Gottschalkia purinilytica: one gene and its partner. Each later gene encodes a partner of the first gene's protein in a complex. Links are inferred from orthologs where the notes say so. Each region holds a gene or a part of one and is shown in the gene's direction. Other genes may lie near its edges. The genes, in order: dnaG and dnaB.

Region 1 (8,533 bases):
ATAAATAGGAGTGGTAAAATGGCGTATAAGTCAGGATTTGTAACTATAATAGGAAGACCAAATGTAGGGAAATCAACTTTTTTAAATAGAGTGATAGGAGAAAAAATAGCTATAATATCAGATAAACCTCAAACAACTAGAAATAAGATACAATGTGTATATACAGGAGATGACCATCAGATAGTCTTTTTAGATACACCTGGAATACATAAGCCTAAAAATAAGCTAGGACAATATATGGTAAGTGTATCAAAAGATAGTCTTAAAGAAGTAGATGTTATACTTTTATTGGTAGATGAAAGCTTAGAGATGGGACCAGGAGATAAATATATATTAGATGAAATAAAAGACATAAAAACACATAAAATATTAGCAATAAATAAAATAGATAAGCTTAAAAAAGATGAAGTTGATCAAATAGTACGTAACTATGAAGAATTTGGAGTATTTGATGAAATAGTACCAATCTCAGCTCAATTAGGTAGTGGAGTAGGCTATCTAATACAAGCGATAAAAAAACTTTTACCAGAAGGTCCTCAATACTTCCCAGAGGATATGATAACAGATCAGCCAGAAAGACTAATTATATCAGAAATAATAAGAGAGAAAGCACTACATTACTTAGAAGAAGAAATACCTCATGGAATTGCTGTAGGAATAGACATGATAAAGCAACGAGAAAATAAAGACATAGTAGATATTAATGCTACTATATATTGTGAAAGAGAGTCCCATAAAGGAATTGTAATAGGAAAAGGCGGAAGAAAGCTTAAAGGTATAGGTAAAAGTGCTAGAATCGACATAGAAAATTTACTTGGTAGTCAAATATATCTTAACTTATGGGTAAAAGTAGAAAAAAACTGGAGAGATAAAGAAAAAATAATAAAATATTTCGGATATAATTAATAATTCTACAAAAACATTTCATTCTTTGCACAAAAATAGAATAATTTGTATTGTATTAAAAATGAGATATAGACCTAGAATAATAATATGAAATAAATATTAATATAAAACAGTCTCTTACAGGAGGTAGAAAGTATGATAAAGAATGAAATGTGGAAAATGTTTGAATTGACGGGTAATATAGAAGCGTATCTTTGCTATAGAGATTGTGTTGATGATATTAAAATACACGAAAATGAAAGCAATAATTATTATAGTGTAAATCTAAGCGAGGAGTTATTTTTTCAAGGCATTTAGCTGAGGTGAAAAAATGTTAGTAAAAAGTGAAGGGGTAGTATTAAGGAACATAAATTATAGTGAGGCAGATAAAATACTTACAATATTCACTAAACAAAATGGTAAAGTTCAGGCTATAGCAAAGGGTGCTAGAAAATATAAAAATAACTTGGTAGCAAGTACCCAAACTTTTTGCTATAGCAATTTTTTAATGTATGAAGGAAAAAATTTCTATCATATAAATCAAGGAGAAGTTATAGATTCATTTTTTTCATTAAGAGAGGATTTAGAAAAACTGGCATATGCCACATATATAATAGAGCTTATTGATGCTGGAACATTAGAGGGAGAATCAAACCCAATATTATTTGATCTATTAATAAAGACTCTACAGGTTCTTACGAATATAGAAAAAGATTATAAAAATCTACTTCTAGCATTTGAATTAAAATATATAAGCTTTATTGGATATAAACCTCAACTTAAGAGATGTGTATCTTGTGAAAGTGACTTTACTAATAATATTAAGTTTAGTGTAGCTCATGGTGGAGCTTTATGTGAAAATTGTTTTAATATTGATGCAAATAGTAAAAGTATAGATTTAATAGTTTTAAATAAAATGAAAGAGTTGTTATATTTAAAACTAGACGAAATTTCAAATATAAAAATTAATAATAAAGAAGCCAATAGAATAGAATATTTATTGCTTAGATATATAACTTCTCACTTAGACAAAAAGAATTTTAAATCATTAGAATTTATAAAATCCCTAGAAGGGAAATAAAGGAGGCTATAAAATGGAAATTAGTTTAGAAAAAATAGACATGATAAGAGAAAGAACAGGAGTAAGCTATAAAACAGCGAAAGAAGTTCTTGAAAAACACAATGGAGATGTAGTTGAAGCTCTTGTGGAATTAGAAGAAAAAGGAAGTTCATGGGCTAATAATATTACTAGTAAAGGTGATGAACTTTTAGAAAGAATAAAAGAAGTATTAAAAGAAGGTAATGTTACTAAGATAACTGTAAAAAAAGATGGAGAAATAATAATGAATATACCAGTCAATGCAGGTGCAGTTGGTGTATTAATTTCTCCACTACTTGCAACTTTCGGACTTACAGCAGCTGTATTATCTAAGTGTACTATCGAAATAACAAAAAAAGATGGAGAAGTAATTAAATTAGAGGAAGTTGCAGGAAAGGCAATGGATAAAGTGAAACAGGCTGTAAAAAAAGATAACAAAGATGGTAATGAGTAGTATTGACAATATAAAAGATATCTGCTAAATTATGTACTGTAAAGTAAGAGTAAATTGAATGCTATGAGGAAAAGAGTAACTAAAATAAATTATTAAAGCGAGCTAGTGATAGTGAAAGTCTAGTATAATTTTTTTAGTGAAAGGCATTTCTGAGCATTATTATAAAGCGGACATTTTTTATGTCAAGTAGGGTGGAACCGCGGAAGTAACCTTTCGTCCCTATACGTTATGTAGGGATATTAGGTTGCTTTTTTTATTATAAAAAAAGGAGGGCATACTATGGAAAATAAAAAAACAATGGAAAAGATAGTTTCTCTTTGTAAATCAAGAGGATTTATTTTCCCTGGGTCAGATATATATGGAGGATTAGCCAACACATGGGATTATGGCCCATTAGGAGTAGAACTTAAGAATAATGTAAAAAAAGCATGGTGGAAAAAATTTATTCAAGAGTCTGTACATAACGTAGGACTAGACTCTGCTATACTAATGAATCCACAAGTTTGGGTAGCATCAGGACATATAGGAGGATTTAATGATCCACTTATGGACTGTAAAAAATGTAAATCAAGATTTAGAGCAGATCACCTTATAGAAGGTTATATGAAAGAAAACAATAAAGAGGATGTAGTTGTAGATAGCTGGTCTAATGAGCAAATGGAAGACTATATAAGAGAAAACTCAATAAAATGTCCAGAATGTGGTGAGCTAGATTATACAAACATAAGACAATTTAACTTAATGTTTAAAACATTTCAAGGTGTTACGGAAGACTCACAAGCTGAAATATATTTAAGACCTGAAACAGCTCAAGGAATATTTGTTAACTTCAAACAAATAGCAAGAACATCGAGAAAAAAGATTCCTTTTGGAATAGGTCAGATAGGTAAGTCGTTTAGAAATGAAATTACTCCTGGTAACTTTATATTTAGAACTAGAGAGTTTGAACAAATGGAGTTAGAATTTTTCTGTAAACCAGGGGAAGATTTAGAATGGTTTAAGTATTGGAAAGATTTTTGTAAAAACTGGCTACTTGACTTGAAAATAAATGAAGAGAACTTAAAATTAAGAGATCATGAAGAAGAAGAGTTATCACATTATAGTAATGCTACTACAGATATTGAATATAATTTTCCATTTGGATGGGGAGAATTATGGGGTATATCAGATAGAACTGACTTTGACTTAAAAAGACATATGGAGACATCAGGAGAGGATTTAAGCTATACTGATCCAGTTACTAATGAAAAATATGTACCTTACTGTATTGAACCATCATTAGGAGCTGATAGAGTTACTCTTGCATTCTTAACAGAAGCATATACAGAAGAAAAGCTAGAAGATGGAACTGAGAGAATTGTATTAAAACTTCATCCAGCTCTATCACCATTTAAAGCTGCAGTATTTCCTTTAACTAAAAAACTAAGTGAACCAGCTATGGAATTATATAATGAATTAACTAAAAAGTTTATGATAGACTATGATGAAGCAGGTAGTATAGGAAAAAGATATAGAAGACATGATGAAATAGGAACACCTTTCTGTATAACATTTGATTATGATTCACTAGAAGATAACTGTGTAACTATAAGAGATAGAGATACTATGGAGCAACAAAGGGTAAAGATAGAAGATTTAGAGAGAATAATAAATGAAAAAATAGAGTTTTAGTTGTATTAAGGGAGTCAAATAATATTTATTATTTGTAGACTCCCTTTTATAGATTTATTTAAATGTTTTTGATACAATAGGATTAGAAGAATATCCCAAGGAAGGGTGAGAACTATTCAGTTTACGGATAGACAAGAAAAAATAATAAATATAGTTAAAGATAATCAGCCTATAACGGGAGAAGAAATAGCCAGGAAGCTAAAGTTAACTAGAGCTACTCTTAGGCCTGACTTAGCTATACTTACTATGGTAGGTATGCTAGATGCAAGACCTAAAGTAGGATATTTATATAGTGGAAAAGAGATAGAAAGTATATTTGCACAACAGTTAAAAAGTTTGAAAGTAGCTGACATAAAGTCAGTTCCCATAGTAGTTGAAGAACAAACAACAGTATATGATGCTATAGTAACAATGTTTTTAGAAAATGTAGGTACTATATATGTTACATCAAATGGATATTTTACAGGAGTGGTTTCTAGAAAAGATTTTCTTAAGAGTGCTATAGGGGGAATAGATGTAAATAAAATACCTGTAGCAGTTATAATGACTAGAATGCCAAATATAATAACCGTTACATCAGAAGAAAGTATATTAGATGCTGCCACAAAGATAATAGAACATGAAATTGATAGTGTTCCTGTCATTGAAGAGGTAAATGAAGACGATATGAAATTATATAAAGTTATAGGGAAGATATCTAAAACGAATATTGTAAGAGTATTTGTTGACTTGTGCAAAAACATTTAGGAGGTAATAACCGTATGCAAAAAAGTACCATAGTATATGTACTATCAGATTCTATAGGAGAAACTGGTGAACAAGTAGCTAAGGCAGCTATAAGTCAATTTAATTCAGGTAGATATGAGACAAGAAGATTTCCTTATATAACAGACGAAGAACAAATAGTTGAAATACTAGATGAGGCTAAAGAAGAACGTTGTATGATAGTGTATACTCTAGTTATCGATGAACTTAGAAACTTTTTAGAGGAAAGAGCCAAAAAATATAATATTCCTACAGTAGATCTTATGACACCTATACTAGATGCACTAAAACAAGTTGTAGGATTTGAGCCAAAAAGAGAAGCTGGAATTATTAGGAAATTAGATGAAAAATATTTTAAAAAAGTAGAAGCAGTAGAATTTGCAGTTAAATATGATGATGGCAAAGATACTAGAGGAATTAAGAAGGCTGATATTGTATTATTAGGAATATCTAGAACTTCTAAAACTCCTTTAAGCATGTACTTAGCTCATAAAAATCTAAAAGTTGCAAATGTGCCTTTAGTTCCTGAGATTCCACCACCAGATGAGATATTTGAAGTGGATCCTCAAAAAATTATCGGACTTACAGCTAATCCTATAAAGCTTAATGAAATAAGACAAGAAAGACTAAAAACATTAGGACTAAGTGACAATGCAAACTATGCGAGTATAGATAGAATAATTAGAGAAATAGAGTATTCAGAAAGTTTAATGAAAAGATTAGGATGTCCAGTTATAGATGTTTCGAATAAAGCAGTAGAAGAAACAGCAGGTATAATACTTGAAATGACTAGACATAATAGTAATATAAACATATAAAAAAGAGTGTTGATATCAACACTCTTTTCATTTTAATAAAAATAGTTAAAATATTTAACACAAAAAGAATAAATATAGAGGAATATAATTGTAATTATGGTATATATATACCATAGAAAAATTTTTATATATAAAAAAATATAACTGCACAATAGTGATAAAATGTTAAGAATAATTAATATCTAAAAATTTGACAAAAAAAGAGGAAAAAGAGAGAAAAATGACGAAAACTATAAAAAAGAGATAAAATGGTTTTTGACAATATCTATAATTAGTATATACTAAATAGGTATTTATAACACAATAAAGTAAAAATTACAAGTATTTAATGTTAAGGAATATTAATATAAATAATATTTCTTAAACAATTTAGAAGGAAAAAGAAGTTTTTTGACGAATATGATAATTTGAAAAAGGTGATATATATGCCTTATCCTTATAACGATGATATTATAAGAGAGGTTAGAGAAAGTAATGATATTGTCGATATTATATCGCAATATGTACAACTAAAGAGGACAGGCTCAAACTATAAAGGTTTATGTCCTTTTCATAATGAAAAAACACCTTCATTTGTAGTATCACCTATAAAACAGATGTTTCATTGCTTTGGATGCGGAGAAGGTGGAGATGTTATAACTTTCATTATGAAATATCAAAACTTAGATTTTGTAGAATCTTTAAAAATTTTAGCAGATAGAGCAAATATAATTTTAGAAGATAAAACTAAAAATATGAATATAGAATTAGAAAAAACAAAAAATAGACTATATGAAATAAATAGAGAAGCGGCAATATATTTTTATAAAAACTTGTTCAATAATGGCAATGCTTTCAAATATCTTTTAAATAGAGGTATAAATGAAGAAACTATAAAAAAATTTGGAATAGGATATTCACCAGATAGTTGGAATGGACTTCTATACTATTTAAAAGGGAAAAACTACAGTGAAGATGAATTAGAGAAAGCAGGATTAATTATAAAACATAGAGATGGAACAAGATATTATGATAGATTCAGAAATAGAATAATGTTTCCTATAATGAGTACTAATAAAAAGGTTATAGGATTTGGAGGAAGAACAATTGATATTAACTCACAGCCTAAGTATTTAAATTCACCAGAGACACTTGTATTTTCCAAAGGAATTAATTTATATGGATTAAATATAGCAAAAGAATATATTAGAGGACAAAAAATAATTTTAGTAGAAGGATATATGGATGTAATATCTTTATATAGAAATGGAATAAACTATTGTGTAGCTTCTCTTGGAACTGCTTTGACTACAAATCAAGTTAAATTATTAAAAAGGTACAATGCACAAGTATACACATGCTATGATTGTGATGAAGCAGGTATGAAAGCAACAGATAAAGCACTTGATATACTTAAGGAGGAAGGAATAAATCCTAAAGTTATAATGCTAGGAGAAGGAATGGATCCAGATGAGTATATAAAAATTTATGGATCAAATGAATTTAAAAAAAGGATAGATAATGCCTTAAGTTATATGGATTTTAAAATTCAAAGAATAAAATTAAAGTATAATATTTCTACTACAGAAGGGAAAATTGATTTTACTAAGAATATTGCTAAGTTACTAAAGCAATTTAAAAGCCCCATAGAACTAGATGCATATATAAAAAAAGTATCAGAAGATACTAATATATCTATAGAAGCCATAAAAAAAGAAGTTTTTAATAAAGAGGATAATAGCACAGATTTAGAAGTTAAGAGCAAGTATATAAAAAGTGGTTATAGGTATAATAATAAAGAAAATATTAAACCAGTAGAGTATTTACAGGAACCAGGACATTTAATAGCTGAAAAAGAACTGCTGAAGCTTATATTAAATGATAAAAATATATACCTTAATATTAAAGATAATATTAGTCCGAGAGATTTCTTAAATTCTAGTTATAAAAAAATAGCTGAAACCGTATATAAAATATTTGAAGAAAATATTGATATAGATATTAATGAGCTTTCTAATAATTTTGATCAAATTGAGAAAAATATGCTTAACGAATTGTTTGATGAAACTACTCAAATGAATCAAAGTGAAAAAATGAAGGCAGCAGATGATTATGTTAAAAAAATTAATTATTATAAAATAAATATAAAAAGAAGTGAAATAAAAAAACAACTTAAACTATTTGAAAATAAGAAAGATAAGACAGAAGGAGATGTTGAAACATTCAAGGAGCTATGTTTAGAATTAATCAAAATAGATCAACAACTAAAGACAAACTAATATTTTTTCTTTTGAAAGGAGGGAAATGGTATCATGAGTAATTTTGATAAGCCAAAAGATAACGTTATAGGATCAGTTAAGGAATTAATAAATAAAGGGAAAAAGCAGGGAGTGCTTTCATATAAGGAAATAGTAGATACGCTAGAGGATATGGATCTAGATACAGATCAAATAGACGAAATATATCAAAACTTAGAAGATATGGGAATAGACGTAGTAGGCGATAAAGAGGCTGATGATATCTTAATACCAAAAGAAGTAGATGATGAAATAATAGATATATCAAAAGAGGATCTATCTGTTCCAAAAGGAATAAGTGTAGATGATCCTGTAAGGATGTATTTAAAAGAAATAGGCAAGGTACCATTACTAAGTGCAGAAGAAGAAACAGAGTTAGCTAAAAGAATGGAGCAAGGAGATGAAGAGGCTAAAAGAAGACTTGCAGAAGCTAACTTAAGGCTAGTAGTTAGTATAGCTAAAAGATATGTTGGTAGAGGAATGTTATTCCTTGACTTAATTCAAGAAGGAAACTTAGGACTTATTAAAGCCGTTGAAAAGTTTAATTATAGAAAAGGATTTAAAT
Region 2 (10,209 bases), on another replicon or contig:
CTAATATTAGTTAATATTTCAATAAAAATTTGTTACAAGTTTATAGACAACTTTTTTAATGGACAAAAGAAACTGAAGTTTGGAATGGCTGATAGAAAAGCAGATACACTATCAATCATATTGAAAAGTTTAATCAAGTATATTATATATTTTATTGGTATATTACCTATATTAGAGCAGTTTGGAATACAGACTAAGTCTATACTTGCTACAGCTGGAGTTGGGGGTCTTGCAATAGGTTTTGGAGCTAAGAGCTTAGTGGAAGATATTATATCAGGATTTTTTATACTTTTTGAAGATCAATACGCAGTAGGAGACTATATACAAACAGGAAGTTTTGATGGTGTGGTAGAAGAATTAGGATTAAGAGTTACTAAGCTAAGAGCTTTTTCAGGAGATCTTCATATAATACCTAATGGTAACATACAGACAGTAACTAATAGAAGTAGAGGCAATATGCGAGCTTGGGTTGATGTAAGAATTCCTTATAGTGAAAGTATAGACAAAGCTATAGGGGTACTTGAAGAAGTCTCAAAATTAATGGCTAAAAAACATAAGAATATAACTCATGGGCCTACTGTTTTAGGAGTTACAAATTTAGGTCCTGAAGACGTTGTACTTTCTTTATATGCAATGACTAAACCTATGGATCAGTGGGAAATAGAAAGAAGCCTTAAAAAGAACGTTAAAGAGGCTTTTGAAAAAGAAGGAATATCAATAAATAATGTTAAGAGATTTGTTGTAGAATCTAGTGAAGCCCACAATGAGTAATAAAATTACTTGATAAATAAAGTTGAAAAATATAAAATATTATTATGAGTAAAGTAAAAGCTACTTCATCTATCTTTAATGAGTCGGGATAGAAGTAGCTTTTATTTATAGCTGAAACGGAGGTATGATTGTTGTGATTGATAAGTTTAATATTGGAGATGTAGTACAATTAAAGAAAGTTCACCCATGTGGGGAAAACAAGTGGGAAGTTATGAGAACAGGTGTAGACTTTAGAATAAAATGTCTTGGTTGTGAAAGACAGGTATGGTTAGCAAGAAGAGAGTTTATAAGAAGGGTAAAAAAGGTCATTAGTACGTCTAGTGATGATAGTATAAAAAAATAAAAAATTTTTAAAGTAAAATTACAGACTATTCTTACAATATTTTTTAAAGACTGAAGGGGGCGTGTCTAAGTGACACTAAAATATGCAAATCGTATGAAAGGGATAAGAGCTTCAGAAATTCGTGAGATATTAAAGCTTACACAAAAAGCTGAGGTTATTTCATTTGCAGGAGGACTTCCAGCTCCAGAATTATTTCCAATAGACGCTATAAAAGAAATAAGTAGAGAAGTGTTGGAAGAACATGGGGAGAAGGCGTTGCAATATGCTACAACTGAAGGATATTTACCTCTTAGAAAACAAATAACTGAGAGAATGACTAAGTTTGGAATAAATACTAATGCAGATAATATTCTTATCACTAATGGATCACAACAAGGTCTTGACTTTGCAGGTAAGATTTTTCTAGATCCTGATGATGTAGTTTTATGTGAGAATCCTAGTTATTTAGGAGCAATAAATGCATTCAAAGCTTATGAAGCTAAATTTATAGAGGTTCCTACAGATGATGAAGGTATGATAATATCAGAACTTGAAGAAATAGTAAAAACCACAGATAAGATAAAACTTATATATGTAGTACCTGATTTTCAAAATCCAACAGGAAGAACATGGTCGATAGAAAGAAGGAAAGGTCTAATCGAAATTGCTAATAAATATGATCTTATAATAATAGAAGATAATCCTTATGGAGAGTTGAGATTCGAAGGTGAAATACCACCTTCTGTTAAATCTTTCGATGTAGAGGGTAGAGTTGTTTTTTTAGGAACATTTTCAAAAACATTTTGTCCTGGATTTAGATTAGCGTGGACGTGTGCTAGTGAAGAAATTTTATCAAAATTTATTTTGGTAAAACAGAGTTCAGATTTACAGGCAAGTACCATCTCTCAAATGGAACTTTCTAAGTTTATAAATAAGTATGATTTAGATAAGCATGTAGAAAAAATAAAAAGTGTGTATAGAAGAAGAAGAGATATAATGATGAAGACCATGAAAGAAGAATTTCCAGATGAAGTTAAGTTTACTTATCCAGAAGGTGGTCTATTTACTTGGGTAGAACTACCTGAACATATAAACAGCAGAGATTTAGCGATAAAAGCTATAGATAATAATGTAGCATTTGTTCCTGGTGATCCATTCTATCCAAATGGAGGTAAGTTTAATAATTTCAGACTTAACTATTCAAATATGAATGAAGATAGGATAGTAGAAGGAATTAAGAGATTAGCTAAGGCTATAAAAGAAATGTTGTAAAAATATATTAAAATTTTGGAAAATGTCAATACTATGATTGCCAAAATAAAAATTAAATGATATAATACTATGATGTAATGTATTCCTTGCTCTATATATAAATAGAGCCGTTAAGTCCAAAAGGAGGTGAACGATATGAAAAAATACGAAGGAGTATTTATTTTTGCGCCAGATATGGCAGAAGAAACAAGAAATAATGTAATCGACAGATTAAAAAGTATCATAGAAGGAGAAGGATCTCTTTCAAACATAGATGACTGGGGAAGCAGAAAGCTTGCTTATGAAATCGATGATTATAAAGAAGGATACTATACATTATTAAAATTTGAATCAAACGGAGAGATTGTTAAGGAACTTGACAGAATCTGTAAGATAACTGATGGTGTTATAAGACACATGATCGTTAGAGAAGAAGAAAAATAATATCGGCCGTTACGGGGGTGTTTTTTTTGAATAGTGTAGTTTTAATTGGAAGATTAACAAGAGACCCAGAACTTAGATATTTGCCTAATGGAGGTACAGCAGTATCAACTTTTTCTATAGCAATTGACAAAGAATTGTCTAGAGAGAAAAAGCAAGAAATGGAAAGTAAAGGTCAACCTACTGCTGATTTTATAAACATAGTAGTATGGGGGAAACAAGGAGAGAACTGTGCTAATTACTTAGGTAAGGGAAGGTTAGTTGCTATTCAAGGAAGAATACAGTCAAGAAGTTATGATGCGGCTGACGGATCTAAAAGATATATAACTGAAGTTGTTGCAGATAGAGTACAATTTCTTGATTGGGGAGACAATAAATCAGGAAATACAGATAGATCTACACAATCGAATGATTTTATAACTACAGATGGTTTTCATCCAGTAGATGACGATGATATTCCATTCTAGAAGGAGGGTTAGGAATGGCTGGAGGAAGAAAATTCAGAACTAGAAAAAGAGTTTGTAGCTTTTGTGCTGATAAAGGACAAGAAATTAGCTACAAAGATGTAAATAAGCTTAAGAAGTATGTAACTGAAAGAGGAAAGATTCTTCCAAGAAGAATTTCAGGTAACTGTGCAATACATCAACGTCAATTAACTACAGCTATCAAGAGAGCAAGACAAATTGCAATCTTACCATATACAGCAGACTAGTAGAACGAATATATCTTGAATATAAATTGAAAAATAGGAAGAGTATACTATGTAAGATACTCTTCCTATTTTTTAATTTATCTCTTATCATTTTTATGTCAAGAATACTCCCACCTCTTTAGATGGGGGATGAATTGACATTTGGCGATAGGCAAGTATTGAAAAACACCTTAGTATATGACATTATTGTATATATAATAAATATTCTTAAGGATGATGAAATAATGTATCTAACAACTGTTAATAGACTTAGATTGAACCAAAATGAATTTAATAAATGAATTATGTTGGTTATCTAAAAACTTGTATAATTCTACTTTGTATGAAGTAAGACAACATTATTTCAACACTAGTGAGTTTTTAAAATATACAAATGAATAAAATAATTAAGATAAAATATATAATTTGTTATAATGATATATAGGGTTAAAAAAAGGGGGATTACTAATGTCAACAAATAAAAAGAGTATAGATATAACAAGAAATGTAAAAATAATTGAGTGGCTAAAAAGTGAGCTTTTAACTGCTATTGCCTCACTTTATGAAATATTTGTAAAAGGAGTTCAGAATAGCCAAGAGGTAGTATTAGATATAATATCAAATATAATATTAGTTACATATTTGTTAGGTAAAAGATTGGGACTTTCTTTTGAAAGTATAGATGCTAAAATAGAAGACAAAGCTAAGCTTGGTATGATTGAGGAACATAATATAGAAAAATGGTATGGAGATTTAGGAAACCTATTACAACATTTTAAAAGTAGAAGATAGAGGTGAAAAGTTTGGATAAAAATAAATCAAATTCTGCTATAGAGTTAATAATTACTATCATAATAACTTCAATGCTAACTATATTAGGACTGTATGTTTCACCACTTATTTTAATTTTTTATCCTGTGCTTCATATAGTTCTTGGTGTAAAGCAAGGAATGAAGTATACATTATTATCAATTGTTACATCAAGTATAATAGCAGGATTTTCATCGAGTTACTTAGATGGATTGTATATATTTACTTGCTATGGATTATTAGGGATAGCGTTAACCTATATGATAAGTAAAGAAAAGACAGCTACTAAGACTATAGCTGTAGGAAGTATAGTATATTTAGTATGTATTGCTCTCTATGTGATTTTATCAAAAGAGCTTATAAATTATGATATTATAGGTGAATTTAGTAAAGCTATAAAAGAGAGTGTAACGATGCAAGTTCAATCACTTAAAAATAGTGGATTATCTAATTATGAAATATCTCAGGCCTCTATGATTTTAGAGGATGTGGTTAGCTATATACTTATAGTTATACCATCATTTATGATTTTAACTTCTGTATTTGTTACTTATATAAGTTACTTAATTTCTACTCATCTAATTAACAAAAAACAAATAAAAGATGTATATGTTCCTAAATTTATGTACTTTAAGCTTCCAGACAATTTTATTGTAGGAGTAATAATATTGCTTTTATTATCTTCTATTACAATATATTTTGAGTTTTTATACTATGAAGGTATATTCATGAATATTATTATACTAATATTCTTAGGACTTTTCGTACAAGGACTTTCATTAACTACGTATATACTTAATAAAAGTAATATGAGTAAAGTAATAAAGTATATATTATTAGTTCTCATAGTAATAAATGTATTTTCTAGTATAATAGTTGCTATAGTTGGACTTCTAGATGTATTTTTTGACTTTAGAAAGCTTAAGAAGGCTTAAGAAAATCCTTAGGAGGATAGTTATGACCAATAAAAAATTATTTAAATTTCTTACTCCTGATTCAAAGGTATATCTTTGGATAATAGGAATACTCATAGGGATTATAGCTATATATGAGCCTAGAATTGCTATATTTGGACTCTTAGTACTAGGATACTTGATATATTATCATTGGAAAAACTTACACTTAAGGAGAGTAGAATGGACAAAGTATATAGAAGGATTAACAAGTGAGATAGATTCTGTTACGAAATATGCCATAAACAATATGCCTATACCGCTTGTAATGCTAAAACTAGATGGAACTATAAATTGGTATAATCCAAAGTTTTTAGAAATGACTGAGTTTCTAGATGTATTAGATAAAAATATAAGTGATATAATTCCAAATTTAGATGTAGATGATATAAAGATAGAAAATGAAAGTTCTATTATAAAGGTAACATTTAAAGAGAAAAATTACGATGTATTATATAATATAGTAGATATTTCTAATGCTTTAGAAAATAAAAGAAAATATACGATAATGCTTTATTGGATAGACAATACAGAATTATACAATATTAAAACAAAATATAATAATGAAAAAACTAATATTTGTTTAACTCATATTGATAACTATGAAGAAGTAATAACGACTACTGATGAATCTATTAGACCATTAATATTAGCAGAGATAGACAAAAAGCTAAATACACTAGCATCAAGACTTAATGGATTCGTTAGAAAAACAGATAACGATAAATACTTGATAGCTTTTGAAAATAGATTTTTAAGCTTTTTAGAAAATAGAAAGTTCTATATATTAGATGAAACCAGAGAGTTAGATTTAGGGAACAAGATACCAGTCACTTTAAGTATGGGAGTAGGAGTAAACGGAAAGTCTATTGCTGAAACTTACGAATATGCTAAAGGTGCTATAGATATAGCCTTAGGTAGAGGTGGAGATCAGGCTGTTATAAAAGACATAGATAAATTAAGCTTTTACGGTGGAAAAAGTAAAGCTGTAGAAAAAAGGACAAAAGTAAAAGCTAGAGTCATTGCACATGCTTTAAGAGAGCTTATAGATCAGTCTGAAAAGGTGTTTATAATGGGTCATAAGATTCCTGACATGGATAGTTTTGGAGCTGCAATGGGTATCTATAGAGTGGTTAAAACTAGAAAGAAAAAATGTTATATAGTGCTAGGTGGGGTAAATACATCTATAAAGAAAATATATGAAAAACTTAAGAGAGAACATCCAGAATACTTAGAAGATATAATAATGCCAGAACAAGCTAAAGTACTTGCAAACGAGAACTCTTTATGTATAGTGGTTGATACCCATAGACCCCAAAATACAGAAGCTCCTCAATTATTAGAAATAATAGAACAAGTTGTAGTAATAGATCATCATAGAAGAGGAGCTGAATTTATAGAAGAACCTGTATTAATCTATTTAGAGCCATATGCTTCCTCAACATGTGAATTAGTTACTGAGATATTATATTATATAAATGATAAAATTGATATAACGAAATTTGAAGCAGAGGCATTGCTTGCAGGAATTAATTTAGATACTAAGAACTTTGCATTAAAGACTGGAGTAAGAACATTTGAAGCTGCTTCATTTTTACGTAGAGCAGGAGCTGATACAACTGAAGTCAGACAACTCTTTAGGGATGATCTAGAGGACTTCAAATTAAGAGCAGAAGTTATAAGAAATGCTAATATAATAAAAGATAAAATAGCTATTTCTAGGCTAGATAAAGATACTAATAGTTCAATACTCATAGCTGCTCAATCAGCAGATGAATTATTAAATATAGAAGGAATAATAGCATCCTTTGTATTATGTATTTTAGATGATAAAATTCATATAAGTGGAAGATCTTTAGGAGAATTAAGTGTACAGCTTATATTAGAAAAGCTTGGTGGTGGAGGTCATATGACTTCTGCTGGAGCTCAACTTAAAGATATTAGCCTAGATGAAGCTGAGAACATGTTAGAAGAAGCTATAATAGAATATCTTAAGGAAGGTGATGAGTAATGAAGGTTATTTTATTACAAGATGTTAAGGGATTAGGTAAAAAAGGAGATGTAGTGAATTCTAAAGATGGTTATGCTAGAAACTTTTTATTTCCTAGAAATTTAGCGGTAGAAGCTACTAGTTCTAATTTAAAAGAACTAAAAGATAAAAAAGAATCTCAAAAATTCAAAGAAGAAGAAGATTTAAAAGAAGCTAAAGCACTAGCAGAGAAAATATCAAATGTTAAAGTAGAAATAAAAACTAAAGTTGGAGATAATGGTAAGTTATTTGGTTCTATAACAACTAAAGATATTGCAGAACAACTACAAAAACAACATAATATAAAAGTAGATAAAAGGAAAATTGATATAGAAGGTGGAAATATTAAAACAGCAGGTACAACAATTGCAGAGGTAAAAGTATGTCCATCAGTATTAGCTAAGTTAAAGATTCATGTTACTGAACAATAATATTGATTAAAGTTTTAGATAGAGTATTTTTGGAAAGTTTAATTATACCATATGTGGAAATAATATAAATATACTTTAAAGAGTGTACAAGATACCTTATGCTTTATATAATAATAGTATTAAGCTACAGTATCTTGTATTTCTATGTTCGGTATATTTTAAAATTTGGGAGGTGCTATAATTGTCAACAGAAACAGATATTGAAACTTTAGGTAAAATACCTCCACACAGTATAGAAGCTGAACAGTCAGTATTAGGATCTATGATCTTAGATAGAGAAGCAATAGTAACTGGGACAGAAATATTAAAACCTGATGATTTCTATAAAGAAGCTCATAAAGAAATATATGAATCTATTATAGATATATTTACAAAGGACGAGCCAGTTGATTTGATAACTTTATCAGAAGAATTAAAGAGAAGAGATACCCTTGAGGCAATTGGAGGTACAGTATATCTAGCGACTCTATCAGAAGGTGTTTCTACTACTGCTAATATTAAATATTACTGTGAGATAGTAGAAGAAAAATCTATACTTAGAAAACTAATAAAAGCTTCAAATGAAATTATAAGTAAGGGCTACAAAGCAGATGAAGATATTAATCAGATAATAGATTTAGCAGAAAAGAAAATATTTGATATAACACAAAAAAGGAATCAAGAAGGACTAGAGCCTATAAGAAGTGTGTTATTAGAAAGCTTTACTAAAATAGAGCAATTATCTCAAAATAAAGGTGGAATAACTGGACTTACTACAGGATTTGTGGATCTAGATGGTAAAACATCAGGATTACAAAAGTCAGATTTAATATTAGTAGCAGCAAGACCAGCTATGGGTAAAACTGCTTTTTCTTTAAATTTAGCTTTAAATGCTGCGTTAAAAGGAAATGGGTCAGTTGCTATATTTAGTCTTGAGATGTCTAAAGACCAGCTAGTTCAACGTATGCTAAGTGCAGAATCTCATGTTGAACTTCAGAAAATAATAAATGGAAATTTAGATGAAAATGAATGGCCTAAATTAGTAAGTGCAATGGGACCTTTAGCTCAAGCTAAAATATATATAGATGATACACCAGGAATAACTTTAATGGAACTAAAAGCAAAGTGTAGAAAATTAAAAATAGAAAAAGGACTAGACTTAGTTATGATAGATTACTTACAGCTAATGTCTGGAGATGGAAGAACAGAAAATAGACAACAAGAGATATCAAATATATCTAGGGGATTAAAGGGACTTGCTAAAGAAATGGATTGCCCTGTGGTAGCATTATCTCAGCTTTCACGTGCTCCAGAATTAAGATCTGATCATAGACCTATACTATCAGACTTACGTGAATCTGGAGCCATAGAACAGGATGCTGATATAGTAGTATTTCTTTATAGGGATGAATATTATAACCCTGATACAGAAAAGAAGAACATAGGAGAAGTTATAATAGCAAAACATCGTAATGGGCCTATTGGAACTGTAGAGTTAGTATTTATGGGGCAATATACTAAGTTTTTGAATATGGAAAAATATAGACAAGAGTAGTAAGCTATTGTCCTTATTTCATATAAATACTTTAAAGCAGTAGGAGGCAAAAAATGAGAAATGATAAGATATTAGATGTTAAAGAAGGAATTAAGTGGATAGGTATACTTGATCCAACTTTAACTGTGTTTGATGTAGTTATGGAAACAAAGTATGGAACAACTTATAATTCATACTTTATAGATGCAGATAAGAAAACTATAATAGAAACAGCTAAAGAAACTTATAGAGATGATTATATAGAAAAAATAAAGAAAGTAGTAGATCCAGAAGAAATAGAATATATAATATTGAATCATACAGAACCAGATCATGCAAGCAACCTTAAATATTTATTAGAATTAGCACCAAATGCTACTATAGTATCAACTGTACCAGGAATAAGGTTTTTAAAAGACATGTTAAATAGTGAATTTAAACATATTGTAGTTAAAGATGGGGATACGTTAGATTTAGGAAATAAAACATTAAGATTCATATCAGCTCCATTCTTACATTGGCCTGATAGTATGTATACTTTTTTAGAAGAAGATAAAATATTATTTACTTGTGACTCATTTGGTTGTCATTATTGCGACGAGAGAATATTTGATGATTTAGTTGGAGATTTTGATGATGCTTTTAGATATTACTTTAATGTTATATTAAAGCCTTATAGTAGCTATATGTTAAAAGCTATAGATAAAATAAAAGATTTAGATATAGACATTATATGTCCTGGTCATGGACCTGTATTAAGAGATAACTGGAGAAAATATGTTGAACTATCAAAGACTTTAGCAGAAGAAGCTATTAGTCTGAAACCACAAAGACCAATGGCACTTGTGGCATACGTGTCTGCCTATGGAAATACAGGTAAGATAGCAAAATATATAGCAGAAGGTATAAAAGAAGCAGGAGATGTAGATGTAGAAGTTGTAGATATCGAAAGTATAGACCTAAGTGATCTTGAAGAAAAAGTAGAAAAGAGTGAGGG

The links.
Region 2: the proteins of dnaG (region 1) and dnaB are in contact, whole or in part, in a crystal structure (PDB 2R6A), measured with the Geobacillus stearothermophilus proteins. The link is inferred for Gottschalkia purinilytica from one-to-one orthologs. Residues at the interface, in WP_049624496.1 of Geobacillus stearothermophilus: Lys456, Leu457, Leu458, Pro459, Ala460, Asn463, Ala464, Leu467, Leu535, Leu536, Ile537, Ala538, Gln544, Glu545, Asp548, Tyr549, His552; in WP_033016901.1 of Geobacillus stearothermophilus: Ser13, Glu15, Ala16, Gln18, Glu91, Leu92, Asp94, Ala95, Val96, Pro97, Thr98, Ala99, Ala100, Asn101, Tyr104, Tyr105, Ile108.

Annotation. Positions count from the first base shown.
Region 1 is NZ_LGSS01000003.1:96,046-104,578, reverse strand. The notes cover bases 5,590-8,533. They hold dnaG (DNA primase), read left to right. Parts: upstream 5,590-6,117; coding sequence 6,118-7,950; downstream 7,951-8,533. Other genes in these bases: rpoD (RNA polymerase sigma factor RpoD), read left to right, coding at 7,984-8,533; CLPU_RS03825 (pyruvate, water dikinase regulatory protein), read left to right, coding at 5,590-5,692. Outside these bases: GTPase Era, read left to right, coding at 19-906; CLPU_RS16525 (YqzL family protein), read left to right, coding at 1,042-1,203; DNA repair protein RecO, read left to right, coding at 1,217-1,966; CLPU_RS03840 (DUF4342 domain-containing protein), read left to right, coding at 1,980-2,438; CLPU_RS03835 (glycine--tRNA ligase), read left to right, coding at 2,718-4,109; transcriptional regulator CcpN, read left to right, coding at 4,215-4,856; more of CLPU_RS03825, read left to right, coding at 4,871-5,589. UniProt on the Escherichia coli protein: RNA polymerase that catalyzes the synthesis of short RNA molecules used as primers for DNA polymerase during DNA replication.
Region 2 is NZ_LGSS01000023.1:7,177-17,385, forward strand. What follows is about bases 7,078-10,056. They hold dnaB (replicative DNA helicase), read left to right. Parts: upstream 7,078-7,880; coding sequence 7,881-9,233; downstream 9,234-10,056. Other genes in these bases: CLPU_RS15220 (DHH family phosphoesterase), read left to right, coding at 7,078-7,250; rplI (50S ribosomal protein L9), read left to right, coding at 7,250-7,699; CLPU_RS15235 (FprA family A-type flavoprotein), read left to right, coding at 9,287-10,056. In the rest of the region: CLPU_RS15180 (mechanosensitive ion channel family protein), read left to right, coding at 1-771; CLPU_RS15185 (DUF951 domain-containing protein), read left to right, coding at 896-1,114; CLPU_RS15190 (aminotransferase-like domain-containing protein), read left to right, coding at 1,184-2,365; rpsF (30S ribosomal protein S6), read left to right, coding at 2,501-2,788; CLPU_RS15200 (single-stranded DNA-binding protein), read left to right, coding at 2,815-3,252; rpsR (30S ribosomal protein S18), read left to right, coding at 3,267-3,497; CLPU_RS17355 (hypothetical protein), read left to right, coding at 3,632-3,778; CLPU_RS15210 (MazG-like family protein), read left to right, coding at 3,945-4,268; CLPU_RS15215 (DUF2232 domain-containing protein), read left to right, coding at 4,280-5,221; more of CLPU_RS15220, read left to right, coding at 5,244-7,077; more of CLPU_RS15235, read left to right, coding at 10,057-10,209. UniProt on the Escherichia coli protein: The main replicative DNA helicase, it participates in initiation and elongation during chromosome replication. Travels ahead of the DNA replisome, separating dsDNA into templates for DNA synthesis.